One region of the Leuconostoc suionicum genome, then DNA from elsewhere that is predicted to be linked to it. Evidence: a T-box and tRNA genes for the amino acid it is inferred to sense, from the RefSeq annotation. Region 1 holds a T-box; the other regions hold tRNA genes.
The links. The T-box of region 1 lies ahead of thrS (threonine--tRNA ligase). A T-box ahead of a tRNA ligase gene usually reads a tRNA of that ligase, here a tRNA-Thr.

Region 1 (4,448 bases):
TATACTAGGTATATTTAAGCTTGGCATATTAGGGGTATTTATTGCTGACATTTTCCGTTTTTTCTTTGGAAACATGTATCTTGTGATTTTAATACCTATGACATTATTTTTGGGGTACTATTTTATTACTCGAAAAACACCCAAAATAGCAACTCATTTTTGGGTTGGCGCCTTTATGATGTTTATTGCTATTGAGACAATTTCATCATTGTTATTTTTTGAATACACACTAAAAAATGCAGATGGATACGTTGGCGAAGTGGTGCGGTTAATTGGTCAAGATTTTATCAATCAATCAGCAAACACACCAGTTGGCGGTGGTATAATCGGCGCGGCATTGTATCATTTACTGTTTATGTTAATGTCTAGCATTGGCACGTGGATTGTAACAATAATCTTATTATTCAGTGGTATTGCAATCTTTTTCCGTATTCCGGCTCGTGACATTGTTCAGCAAGGCGTTGAAAAGGCTCATGAAGGGGTTACCCATATTCAGGAAAAACGAGCTAGCGAAAAGCCAAACCGACAATCGTTTTTCAAACGTGATCGGCACAAGAAAGACATTACTGATTATGGAGATGATCCATTAGGTGTGGGCCGAGATGATAGCATGTCGACGGATGCTTCTGCTAAAATAGAAAAAGACGTCAATACACCTAGTGTTCAAGAAAATTTCAATGAGCCTGAAATTAAATGGAATGGTCCTATAGCACCCCAACCAACAAAAAAGTTACCCAAAGAACAGGCCGAAAAGACTTCTGTTAGTGATAGCGAAGTTTCTACAAATATGTTGGAAAAAGAAAATCCGGATTACCAGTTACCAACTGCTGACCTATTGACACAATTAGCGCCTACAGACCAAACAAAAGAGTTTAAGAGTTTAACCGACAAATCACGTCTTGTTCATGATACGCTGCAAAGCTTTGGTGTTGAGGCGGAAGTGACCAGTGTTTCTTTAGGCCCTACGGTAACTCAATATGAGTTGAAACCAGGGCAAGGTGTTAAAGTGAATCGAATTGCTAATTTATCGGATGATTTAGCATTGGCACTAGCTGCAAAATCAATACGAATTGAGGCACCAATCCCCGGTAAACCCTATGTTGGTATAGAGGTTCCTAATGACACACAGGCAACTGTTGGATTCCGGGACATGATTGAGAATGCGCCATTTGATGATAATCCGCTTAATGTGCCACTCGGCCGAGATGTAACAGGAAATATTATCATGGCAGACTTATCGGCTATGCCTCATTTGCTTATTGCTGGATCTACTGGATCTGGAAAATCAGTAGGGCTTAACGGTATTATTGTATCTATCCTTTTGCGTGCAAAACCTAATGAAGTTAAATTAATGATGGTTGATCCAAAAGTTGTTGAGTTATCTATTTATAATGGGATCCCACACTTGCTGACACCAGTTGTTTCGGAGCCCCGCAAAGCAGCGAAGTCTTTGCAAAAAGTTGTTGACGAGATGGAAAATCGTTACAAGCTTTTAGCTCAATTTGGAAAACGTAATATTGGTGAATACAATGCGGCGGTTGAAAAGCAGAACGCTGAAGCCAAGGAAACAGATCAACCAATTATGCAACCAATGCCATATATTGTCGCTATTGTAGATGAATTTGCTGACTTAATGAGTACGGTGGGTAATGAAATTGAAGTTTCTATCGCGCGCCTTGGTGCTAAAGCTCGTGCAGCCGGGATTCACATGATTTTGGCCACACAGCGACCTGACGTTAAAGTGATTAACGGTACCATAAAAAGTAATATTCCTGGTAGAATTGCTTTTAGAACAGCCTCTGGAATTGATTCACGTACTATCCTAGACAGTAATGGTGCTGAGAAGCTACTCGGAAAAGGGGATATGATTTTTGCACCGCCCGGTAAGCCGACACAACGTGTTCAAGGTGCATTTATTAGTAATACTGATGTGACTAATATTGTTGAATTTGTTAAATCGCAACAAGAGGTTCAGTATTCCGATGCAATGACTGTTACAGATGAAGAAATTGCTCAAGATAACTCGGAAAATGCTGATGGAAATAGTGATGATGAGTTATTCCAAGAAGCTTTGCAATTTGTTATTGAACAACAAAAAGCCTCAACATCACTGTTACAACGTCGCTTCAGGATTGGTTATAATAGAGCCGCTCGATTAATTGATGATTTGGAAGCGGGCGGTTACATTGGTCCAGCAGACGGATCACGGCCAAGACACGTCAATATTTCAGATGGTAGTTCTGGAATAGAAAGTTAGCATTAGTTTCAAACTAAGTAGTATGATTATATTTTTTGAGTATAATTAAATGATTAAGCAAATAGGAGAATAATAAAAATGGCACTTACAAAAAATCAAATTGCTGCACTACAAAATGTTTTTGATAATGGTATTTTAGATCATGATGCCGAGGCATTAGAAGCGCTAAAGATTGTATTAGCAGATTTAAAAAAATAATTGCAACGCAGCAAAAAAAATGTTATGATGTTTCTCAGAAACATTGATAAGGACAACTCGAATGTCATGCACTTAAAGAGAGCTCATGTTTGGTGAAAATGAGCAGTGCATCCATAAGAGACTACCTTTGAGTGGTGATTTAGTAGTTTTAAATGAAAAGTTGCCCGGGTGATACCGTTATATATCATTTGAGAGAAATAGGAATTTTTCCTGTTTTAAACTTGGGTGGTACCGCGGTAAAACGTCCCTTTAGATCTAATAAGGATCTAAAGGGACGTTTTTGTTTTATTAATGTAAAAGACTAGAATGGAATTTGAAAGGAAAATAGCATGGCAGAAATCAGTCTTACATTCCCAGATGGCGCTATTAAAAACTTTGATGAAGGAATTAAGCCAATTGGGGTTGCCGAAAGTATTTCAAAGTCATTGGCAAAGAAGTCAGTGTCAGGAAAAATAAATGGTTCATATATTGGCATGAACGATGTTATTACTGAAAGTGGTGATTTTCAACTAATCACTACATCAGATAGCGAAGCATTAGATCTACTTCGTCACTCAGCATCTCATTTATTAGCACAAGCGTTAAAGAGAATTCCAAAATTTGCTAACATTCATTTTGGAGTTGGTCCTTTTATTGAAAATGGTTTCTATTATGACACAGATAATGGGGCTGGTAATCAAGTGTCAATCGAAGATTTCCCTGAAATCGAGGCGATGATGCACAAGATCGTGAAGGAAGATCTACCTATTCTTTCTCGTGAAATCACACGTGATGAAGCGTTAGAAATGTTTGCTGATGATCCATATAAAGTTGAGTTAGTCAACGATTTGCCAGCCGATGAAAAGATCACAATTGCTGTTCAAGGAGATCATATTGAGCTTGATAAGGGTGGTCTGGTACCATCAACGGGTTGGATTAAGCATTTTAAGCTTACTTCAGTGGCTGGCGCTTACTGGCGCGGAAATTCAAGCAACCCAATGATGCAACGAGTATATGGAACAGCCTTTTGGAAAGCAGCTGACGTTGAAGCAGAAATTGCTCGTCGTGAAGAAGCTAAGGAACGTGATCATCGTGTCATTGGACGTGATCTTGATTTATTCTTTACTAGCCAGGAGGTTGGTTCAGGATTACCAGTTTGGTTGCCAAATGGTGCAACAATTCGTCGCCAAGTTGAAAGATATATTACAGATAAAGAGCTGTCAAATGGCTACCAGCACGTTTATACACCAGTATTGTCTAATTTGAACTTATATAAGACATCTGGTCACTGGGATCATTATCGTGAAGATATGTTCCCACCAATGGATATGGGAGATGGCGAATTCTTGGAATTGCGTCCAATGAATTGTCCATCACATATCATGGTATTTAATCATAAGCCACGTTCATACCGTGAATTACCAATGCGTATTGCTGAATTGGGAATGATGCATCGTTATGAAAAGTCTGGTGCTTTGACAGGGTTATCACGTGTTCGTGAGATGACGTTGAATGATGGTCATACGTTCGTTGAACCAGAAAAGTTAGAAGAAGAGTTTAAGTCTATCTTGACAATGATGATGGGCGTTTATCGTGACTTCAACATTAAGGATTATCGTTTCCGTTTGTCTTATCGTGATCCCAAAAATACAGAAAAGTATTTTGATGATGATGAAATGTGGGAAAAGTCACAAAAGCAATTGAAAACAGCAATGGATGATCTTGGTCTTGATTATTTCGAGGCTGAAGGTGAAGCTGCCTTTTATGGTCCAAAGTTAGACGTTCAAACAAAGACAGCCTTAGGTAATGAAGAAACATTATCTACGATTCAATTAGACTTTTTGTTGCCAGAACGATTTGACTTGAAATATATTGGTCGTGATGGTCTGGATAATCATCGTCCAGTGATGTTGCATCGTGGTATTGTTGGTACGATGGAACGTTTCACAGCCTACTTAATTGAGATGTACAAGGGTGCATTCCCAACATGGTTGTCTCCTTTACAAGTCCAGAT
Region 2 (4,448 bases), 840 kb from region 1:
ATTGACGTATTTTTTCCGGATTACGAGCATTATCTGTAAATGCCTGTGTGTCAGCAATCATAACAAATGGCAAGTAATCGCCAGAATTTTGCATGCTCACACGGTTTTTTAACGATCCAATATAATGACCAATATGTAGTTTACCGGTGGGACGATCACCAGTTAAATAAATTTCTTTTGACATGTTCAAAACCTTCTATTAATTAGTTAACTCATTCTATTATACGTTAAATCTAGGAGCAGCGTTGAAGAAATTATCACAAAATAAAGTACGCTATTATTGACATTTTCCTATAAAACTTATACACTATCACTATTAAGAAGAAAGAGGTACGAGAACTTGTTGAACAATTTTTAAGATGTGGTGAATAAAAGCAATAGATTGTTTTTATGCGCTTTTCTTGAGATTGGTCTGCCTTTTTCGTACTAAACACGTAAACTGCCACCAGTCTCGCAAGTTGATTGGAGGCATTTTTTATGCAAGAAAACCCTCGTAAAGTATTTTTAGTTGGCTTAACAACTAATCAAGGAAACCTAGACTACGAATTAGAAGAACTAGCAAATCTAGCAAAAGCAAATAATCTTGAACCCGTTGAAACTTTTACTCAAAAGTTAGAACGACCAAATCCTAGTACTTACTTTGGTAAAGGCAAGGTTAAAGAGTTAGGTGAAGCTGTAAAAACTTATAACGTTGATATGATTGTTGTCAATGATGAATTGACACCTTCTCAAATTCGTAACCTGGAAAAAACAACTGATGCTACTGTTGTTGATCGTACTGGCTTAATTCTCGAAATTTTCGCACAACGAGCTAAGACTAAAGTTGCAAAACTCCAAGTCCAGTTAGCGCGTTTGCAATACCAACTACCACGCTTACGTACAAGCATGTCGATTTCATTAGATCAACAAACAGGTACAGGTGGCGCTGGTTTCACCTCACGTGGTTCTGGTGAAACAAAACTAGAACAATCCCGCCAACGTATTACGTCCCAAATGGTTCATGTTCGTCAAGAACTGGCTGATTTAGACAAAAGTGAAAATACGCGTTCAATGCAACGACATGCTAACAACTTACCCAACGTAGCACTGGTTGGCTATACAAACGCTGGAAAGTCTACCTTGATGAATCGTTTGTTGATGCGTTTTGGTGTTGGTGCAGACAATGATGATAGTAAGCAAGTGTTTGAAAAAGATATGCTGTTTGCTACGCTAAATACCACAGTTAGACAACTAACTCTTCCTGATAAAAGACAGTTTTTATTAAGTGATACGGTTGGTTTCGTGTCAAAGCTACCTCATAACTTAGTTGCTGCTTTCCAATCAACGTTACAAGAAGCGGCAAATGCAGATCTAATACTGCACGTGGTGGATGTTTCAGACGAACATTATAAATCTATGATGGAAACAACTGAAAAAACATTAACTGAGATTGGTGTTACTGGTAAACCCGTTATTACGGTATATAATAAAGCTGATCGCACTGAGCTACACTATCCAGACATCTCTGGCGATAACGTAATTACTTTGTCAGCATTAGATACCAATTCTCAAGATGCATTGATTGATCTCATTGTTAAACATATTTTTAACGATAGCGAAGTCGTAACTTTGCATATACCATTTGATAAAGGGAATATAGTTGCCCAATTAGCTGCAAAACATAAATTTATAGAAGAACAATATGACGAAACTGGTAGTTGGCTAACGGTTGAGTTATCTGAAGTCGAGCGAAACTTATTTCAACAATATATTACGGAAGCAAAAAGCATGAATTCCTAGGAATTCATGCTTTTTGCTTGAAAATAATTATGCCGACCGCCGGGCTCAAACCGGCGACCCCCTCATTACTAGTGAGGTGCTCTATCAACTGAGCTAGGTCGGCAAATCAAAGTACTCAGGTACTACAAGAGAATAATACCAGATACCTCAATATATAAATATGGCGGCGACCATATTATACGGGTGACAGGAATCGAACCTGCACGGATTACTCCACTGGAACCTAAATCCAGCGCGTCTGCCAGTTCCGCCACACCCGCATGTATCACACAACCCTTTAATTCTACTGGAAAAATCTAAATCAGTCAAGAGGGTAATACAACTTAAATCAAAAAATATTAAAAAACTGCTATTCTAACGATTCCTTAGTCAATTGACGCATTTCAATGGCGAATTTAACAACAGTTCGAGCAACCGCATACATTGGCACAATCAATATCATGCCAAAAATCCCCCAAAGATTACCAGCTACCATCAAAAGAATCATAATTGTTAATGGGTGAATTTGTAATGATTTTCCAATAACATTTGGATAAATAAAGTTTCCATCCAATTGCTGCACAACCATCATCACAATCATTACTAACAACATTTGTTTCCATGATTGTGTACTTGCAACAATCAACGCTGGTATAACCCCAATCCAAGGGCCAATATATGGCACTATGTTAGTAATACCAGCAATCACACCCAGTAACCATGCGTATGGTTCACCAATAATTAAATAACCCACAGCCATGGTCACCCCGACAAACAGCATTTCAATAGCTTGACCCGATATATATTTTTCAATGGTTTTATCCATTTTAAGTGTCAATTCTTTGACATTGTCGGCAAAACGAACTGGAAAAAGCTTCTGGATTGCCGGCAACAAGCGATCACCATCACTTAGCATATAAAATAAGACAACTGGAATAGTCACGACATTAATCGTGACAGATGTAATCATCGAGACAGCACTGCCTAATGTACCTGCCGTAATAGTTAAAAAAGAAGCCGAGTACTTGCCAACAGCACCCTTTACTTCATCTACATCAATTGACAAATTTAAATTTGATAACCACTTACTTTGCAGTAAATCTGTTACAAAGCGCTGTACATTTTGTGCAAATTCAGGCAGTGCAGTAATTAAATTAGTAATTTCCGCCACTAGTGTTGGTATCAACAAAATTAAGGAGCCAGCTATCACGGCTAGGAACAACACAAAAGTAATTATCACAGCCAGTTGATGCGGCATTTTATGCCCTTTAACTGTAATTTTCTTTAAAAGTGTCAAAACAGGTTTCAAAACATAGTACAAGAATCCGGCTACAATTAATGGTACAAAAACCGTGGAAATAAATACTGAAATTGGTTTCATTAGAAAATCAAATCGGGAAACAATCAAAATTAAGAGCGATAGCGCTAATAATTCAATGGTCCAAAAAAATATATTTTTGTATTTAGGATTCGGTATCATATAATTTCTCCAATAGTTTATGTTGTACCTTCGGTAAACTTAATGCTGACCACTCATCAGAACTAAAATATTGTTGATTATCATTCAGCATAGCTGTTTCTTGCTTCACTAACCAAATTTCCCATCGACGATGTGTAAAAATATGTGTCACGGGCTTAATATTTAACTGTTGACCCGTAATTGATTCCATACTTTCAATTTGTGTTAGTGGAAATGTCCAAAATCCAGCCAACAAACCATTATCCGGTCGTTTTTCAAATAATAATTTACCATCTTTTTCAAAAACTGAAGCCATAAACAACTGTTTTACTGGTCGTTGTTTCTTGGTTTTAACAGGGTATTGATCCTCCACACCATCTCGAAAAGCCGCATTAAATTCACGTACCGGTGAATATAAGCTATCGGGATTTTTGGTTGTCATATAACTTGATCCCAGGTCCATAATTGCTTGATTAAAGTCCCCCGGTCTTTCCGGATCAACAATTGGCGCAATAATATCATAAAATATCTTACGTGATTTTGCATCAGCAATGTCAGCGTCAATTTTAAGTAATCGACTAAAAACACGATATTGATTGCCATCAACAGCCGGAACTACCTCATTGAAACTTATTGACGCAATAGCTGCCGCTGTATATGGCCCCACTCCTGGCAAACTTTGCAGATCATCACTACTCTCTGGCCATTGCCCATGCAATTCATTGACAACAAATTGTGCCGCCTTTTGTAAGTTTCGTGCTCTCGAGTAGTAGCCTAAACCCTCCCATAATTTGAGCACAACATCTTCTGGTGCGATCGCTAAATCACCAACCGTTGGTAACGATGTCATAAAGCGATCAAAATACGGAATAACTGTATCTACACGTGTCTGTTGCAGCATAATCTCTGAAACTAAAACACGATAGGGATCATGATTAACACGCCATGGCAAGTGCACTCGCCCTTCTTTATCATACCAATTGAGCAATGTTTTACGAAATTCTTTAATTGTTTGTTCATTCCAAGTTTCCATAATATCTATTGTAACACTTGTATTCATATAGATTTTGCCGTATAATTATTATTTGTATGAAATCATTGAATAAAAAAGGAGCACAATCATGGTATTAAAGAAGCCACTTAACTCATTTGCACGTGCCCGCAAAGTTAGTCATAGCGCTGCCAAGAAACAACGTCAAGCTGCTATCGCAAAATTGCAACAATGGGCAAA
Region 3 (4,448 bases), 260 kb from region 1:
GAGTTCGATTCTCTCACGAGCTATATCAAGTCGCAACTTAGGTTGCGGCTTTTTATTATGTCTCCTTAAAATCAGCAAATTTTAATTTTTATAAAATTAAGGTTATTAACTAGAAAAATATTGTATTTATTAGCAAATTCGAAGTAATTTTGTAAGTAAAAATAATTACTACATAAAAGGACAATAGTTATCCTTATCACAATTTTTTGCTTTTCGACATACATTTTGATTAAAAATTAGGTTATAGTATTACATATTAAATCAGATAAGGATCACTTACTTATGCAAAAAAAAGGTCTATTATTAGTCAACCTAGGTACCCCTGACTCCCCTCACCCAGATGATGTGAAAGTATATTTAAAAGAATTTCTATCAGATACCAACGTCATTCAAATGCCAAAATTACTCTGGCAACCCATTTTAAGAGGTAAAATTTTACCAAAAAGATCAATCAAGTCAGCAGAACTTTATCAAAAAATTTGGCGAGAAGATGGTTCGCCATTGATGGTCTATGCAAAGAAACAAGCTGAGCAAGTGCAACAATTACAACCGAATTGGATTGTTCGTTATGCAATGACGTATCGTAAACCTAACATTGCAGAGACACTCAAAGAAATGCGTTTAGCAGGCGCTGATGACATTGTCGTATTACCACTGTTTCCACAATATTCTGTTACGTCAACACAATCAGTCATTGATCAAGTCCGTAAGGCTGACAAAAGCATTAAAGTTGTTAAATCATTTTACGACGATGAAGCCTATTTAGATTTATTAGCTAAAGACATTCGCGAAGCATGGGCTAAGAACGATTACGATCGTTTAATCATTAGTTATCATGGTGTTCCCGAATCATACGTTCGTCGTGGTGACCCTTATGTTGACCACTGTACAGCAACCACACAAGGCGTTTTAGAGCGTGTTGGACCGTTAACACCTAATAATACTCACCAGGTTTTCCAATCACGATTTGGGCCAACTGAGTGGGTTAAACCATACTTAAGTGACACACTCATGTCACTACCAAATCAGGGTGTTAAACGTGTTCTAGTAGCAACTCCCGCATTCGTAGCCGACTGCTTGGAAACAATCGAAGAAATTCACGTTGAAAATCACGATATTTTTAAACAGTCAGGTGGTGAAGTCTTTGATGTTGTGCACCCCTTTAATGATCATATTGATTTTTCTAACTATATTGTTTCTCTTGCTAACCGACATTTTGAATAAAATTAATACACAAAAAAAGCAATGAGTATCATTGCTTTTTTATTATAATTCAACGTTATGATAGACCTTTTGAACATCATCATCAGATTCTAACGCATCAATTAACTTTTCAAAAGTTTCTAAATCTTCACCGGCTAATGACATTTCTGATTGTGGCAACATGCTAATTTCTGTAGTTGAGAAATCAGTTACACCATTGTCACGTAAAGCAGCAATTGCTTGATGCAAAGCAGTTGGTTCTGTATAAACAACGGTATGATCATCTTGTTGTTCGGCATCACGAACATCAACTTCAGCATCTAGCAGTGTTTCCAACGTAGCGTCAGCATCTTCACCCTCAAAAACAATCACTCCTGTTTCATCAAATAAATAACTAACAGAACCAGCAGCACCGTAAGTTCCACCATTTTTGTTAAAGGCTGTGCGTACGTTTGTAGCTGTACGATTAACATTTGATGTCAACGTATCAACAATAATCAACGAACCATTTGGACCAAATCCTTCGTAGCGTCCTTCGATAAAGGTCTCATCCCCTGAACCTTTTGCCTTTTCAATGGCACGTTCGATAACATGCTTTGGTACTTGTGCTTGCTTAGCACGCTCAATAACAAACTTTAATGTTGAATTAGCTTCAGGGTCTGGGCTTCCGCCTTGCTTAGCAGCAGCATAAATTTCAATACCATACTTACTGTTAACTTTGGCGGCAGCACCATCAGTCTGCGCCTTTTTCATTTTAATGTTTTCCCATTTACGTCCCATGAGGTCACCTCTTTTAATTTACATCTTTTATTATTATAAACGTTTATGGTGCTTTTGCGCCACAAAATCATTACTTCACAACTCGATATTGTCCTGGTTTTAAATCAGCAATATGATAGTTGCCAATATGTGTCCGAATCAAGCGTAATGTTGGTATACCAACAGCAGCCGTCATACGACGCACTTGCCTATTACGACCCTCTTTAATTTTCAACTGAATAAAGCTTGTTGGTTGATTTTTTCGGACTCTGATTGGTTTTTCACGATCCCACAGCCATTTCGGATAAGGAATACGTTTAACTTTAGCTGGTAAAGTTATACCGTCTTTTAATGCCACACCTTGTTCAAGTTGCTTTAGTTGCGACTTTGTCGGGACTCCGTCAACTTGAACAACATATGTTTTATAAGCCTTATTTTCTGGATCAGTCAATTCATGGTTTAACTTACCACTATCAGTTAATAATAATAAACCTTCACTATCCATATCTAAGCGACCAGCAGCATATACTCGAGGAATATCAATGTAGTCAGCTAAAGTTGCACGCCCTTCGCTGTCTGTAAATTTTGTTAAAACATTGTACGGTTTATTGAATAGTACAATCATTTTTTAATTGCGTCCTTTTCATTATAAAAAAATAAGCAAACCGCAGATGATTTGCTTTTCATTATATAAGTATTATATAAGTAATAGTGCCGACGAGAGGAATCGAACCTCCGACCCCAGGTTTACGATACCCGTGCTCTACCAACTGAGCTACGTCGGCGAAACTCCGACTGCCGGGCTCGAACCGGCGACAACCTGATTAACAGTCAGGTGCTCTACCAACTGAGCTAAGTCGGAATGACTTTCGTTGCTAACACAACTATATTATTATGCCATGTGATGGAAAATATGTCAACAGTTTATCACATAAAAAAAGAAGCAAACCAGAACGATTTGCTTCTCATAAAACTCCGACTGTCGGGCTCGAACCGACGACAACCTGATTAACAGTCAGGTGCTCTACCAACTGAGCTAAGTCGGAATAATGTCGCTAACACAACTATATTATTATAACTAATTGTGTAACGACTTGTCAATGGTTTATTATTCTGGACGCATTGTTGGGAACAACACAACGTCACGAATTGTATCAGAATCAGTCAATAACATGACCAAACGATCAATACCAACACCAAGTCCACCTGTAGGTGGCATACCATATTCCAAAGCCTCTATGAAGTCTTCATCAATGCCCTCGGCTTCGTCATTACCATTCTCACGCTCAGCTGCTTGAGCTTCAAAACGTGCACGTTGATCGATGGGATCGTTTAATTCAGTAAAGGCGTTCGCGTACTCGCTACCCATGATAAACAATTCGAAACGGTCAGTAAAGCGAGGATCATCAGCATTTTTCTTAGCGAGTGGTGACACTTCAACTGGATGTCCATAAACAAATGTTGGTTGTACCAAAGTGTCCTCAACGAACTCTTCAAAGAATGCGTTGATAATGTGACCAACACCCCAGTATTTTTCATACTTAACATGCTTATCATCTGCTAACTTTTGGGCATCCTCAACAGACATTTCCTGCCAGAAATCAATACCTGTTTGCTCTTTAATCAAGTCAATCATATGCTTACGAGCAAAGTTAACACCAAGATCAATTTCAGTACCTTGATAGGTGATTTTTAAGTTGTCTGAGACGACCGAAGCCGCAGCCTTAAAAATACCTTCTGTTTCATCCATCACGTCTGTAAAGTCCATATAAGCTGCATAAGACTCCATCGTTGTGAACTCTGGATTATGTTTGGGATCCATACCTTCATTACGGAAAATGCGTCCAATTTCATAAACACGCTCCATACCACCGACAACCAAACGCTTTAAGTACAATTCTGTCGCGATACGCATGTACATATCAATATTCAAAGCATTGTGATGGGTGATAAATGGACGAGCCGCAGCACCACCTGCCTCTGTTTGCAATATTGGTGTTTCAACTTCAAGAAAATCATTTCTATCCATATAGGCACGAATAGCCGAAATAATATGTGAACGCTTTTGAAATTTCTTAAAAGATTCTTCGTTCGCAATTAAATCCAAATAACGCTTGCGGTAACGCGTTTCGACATCCGAAATACCATGGAATTTATCAGGCATCGGACGCAGAGCCTTAGATAAATGTGTTAATTCCGTAGCCAAAACTGTTAATTCACCAGCTTCAGTCTTCATCATAATTCCCTTGATTCCAAGGAAGTCACCCAAATCTGCTCTTTTAATAATCGGATAATTATCTGCTAAATCATCACGTCTTGCATAAACTTGAATTTTTCCAGAAACATCACGAAAATCAGCGAAAATAACTTTACCTGCACCACGCTTTGCAACCATGCGACCTGCAATAACAACTTCATGTTTTGCATTCTCTAACTCTTCTAAAGAGCTGGCATCATATAGATCATGCAGTTCTTGCGCTTTTGCT

Region 2: it encodes a tRNA-Thr, which carries the amino acid that the T-box ahead of thrS (threonine--tRNA ligase) is inferred to sense. The anticodon was not compared.
Region 3: it encodes a tRNA-Thr, which carries the amino acid that the T-box ahead of thrS (threonine--tRNA ligase) is inferred to sense. The anticodon was not compared.

The regions. Positions count from the first base shown of each region.
Region 1 is NZ_CP015247.1:618,790-623,237, forward strand. Features, by position in the region: gene A6B45_RS03250 (FtsK/SpoIIIE family DNA translocase) at 1-2,257, shown strand, start outside; T-box leader at 2,490-2,707, shown strand; gene thrS (threonine--tRNA ligase) at 2,785-4,448, shown strand, end outside.
Region 2 is NZ_CP015247.1:1,803,124-1,807,571, forward strand. Features, by position in the region: gene trpS (tryptophan--tRNA ligase) at 1-184, opposite strand, end outside; gene hflX (GTPase HflX) at 478-1,779, shown strand; tRNA gene A6B45_RS09045 (tRNA-Thr) at 1,810-1,882, opposite strand; tRNA gene A6B45_RS09050 (tRNA-Leu) at 1,958-2,039, opposite strand; gene A6B45_RS09055 (AI-2E family transporter) at 2,129-3,238, opposite strand; gene mutY (A/G-specific adenine glycosylase) at 3,222-4,250, opposite strand; gene A6B45_RS10495 (hypothetical protein) at 4,339-4,448, shown strand, end outside.
Region 3 is NZ_CP015247.1:361,970-366,417, reverse strand. Features, by position in the region: tRNA gene A6B45_RS02045 (tRNA-Glu) at 1-23, shown strand, start outside; gene hemH (ferrochelatase) at 283-1,224, shown strand; gene A6B45_RS02035 (YebC/PmpR family DNA-binding transcriptional regulator) at 1,267-1,983, opposite strand; gene A6B45_RS02030 (rRNA large subunit pseudouridine synthase E) at 2,054-2,587, opposite strand; tRNA gene A6B45_RS02025 (tRNA-Thr) at 2,675-2,747, opposite strand; tRNA gene A6B45_RS02020 (tRNA-Asn) at 2,752-2,824, opposite strand; tRNA gene A6B45_RS02015 (tRNA-Asn) at 2,936-3,008, opposite strand; gene lysS (lysine--tRNA ligase) at 3,071-4,448, opposite strand, start outside.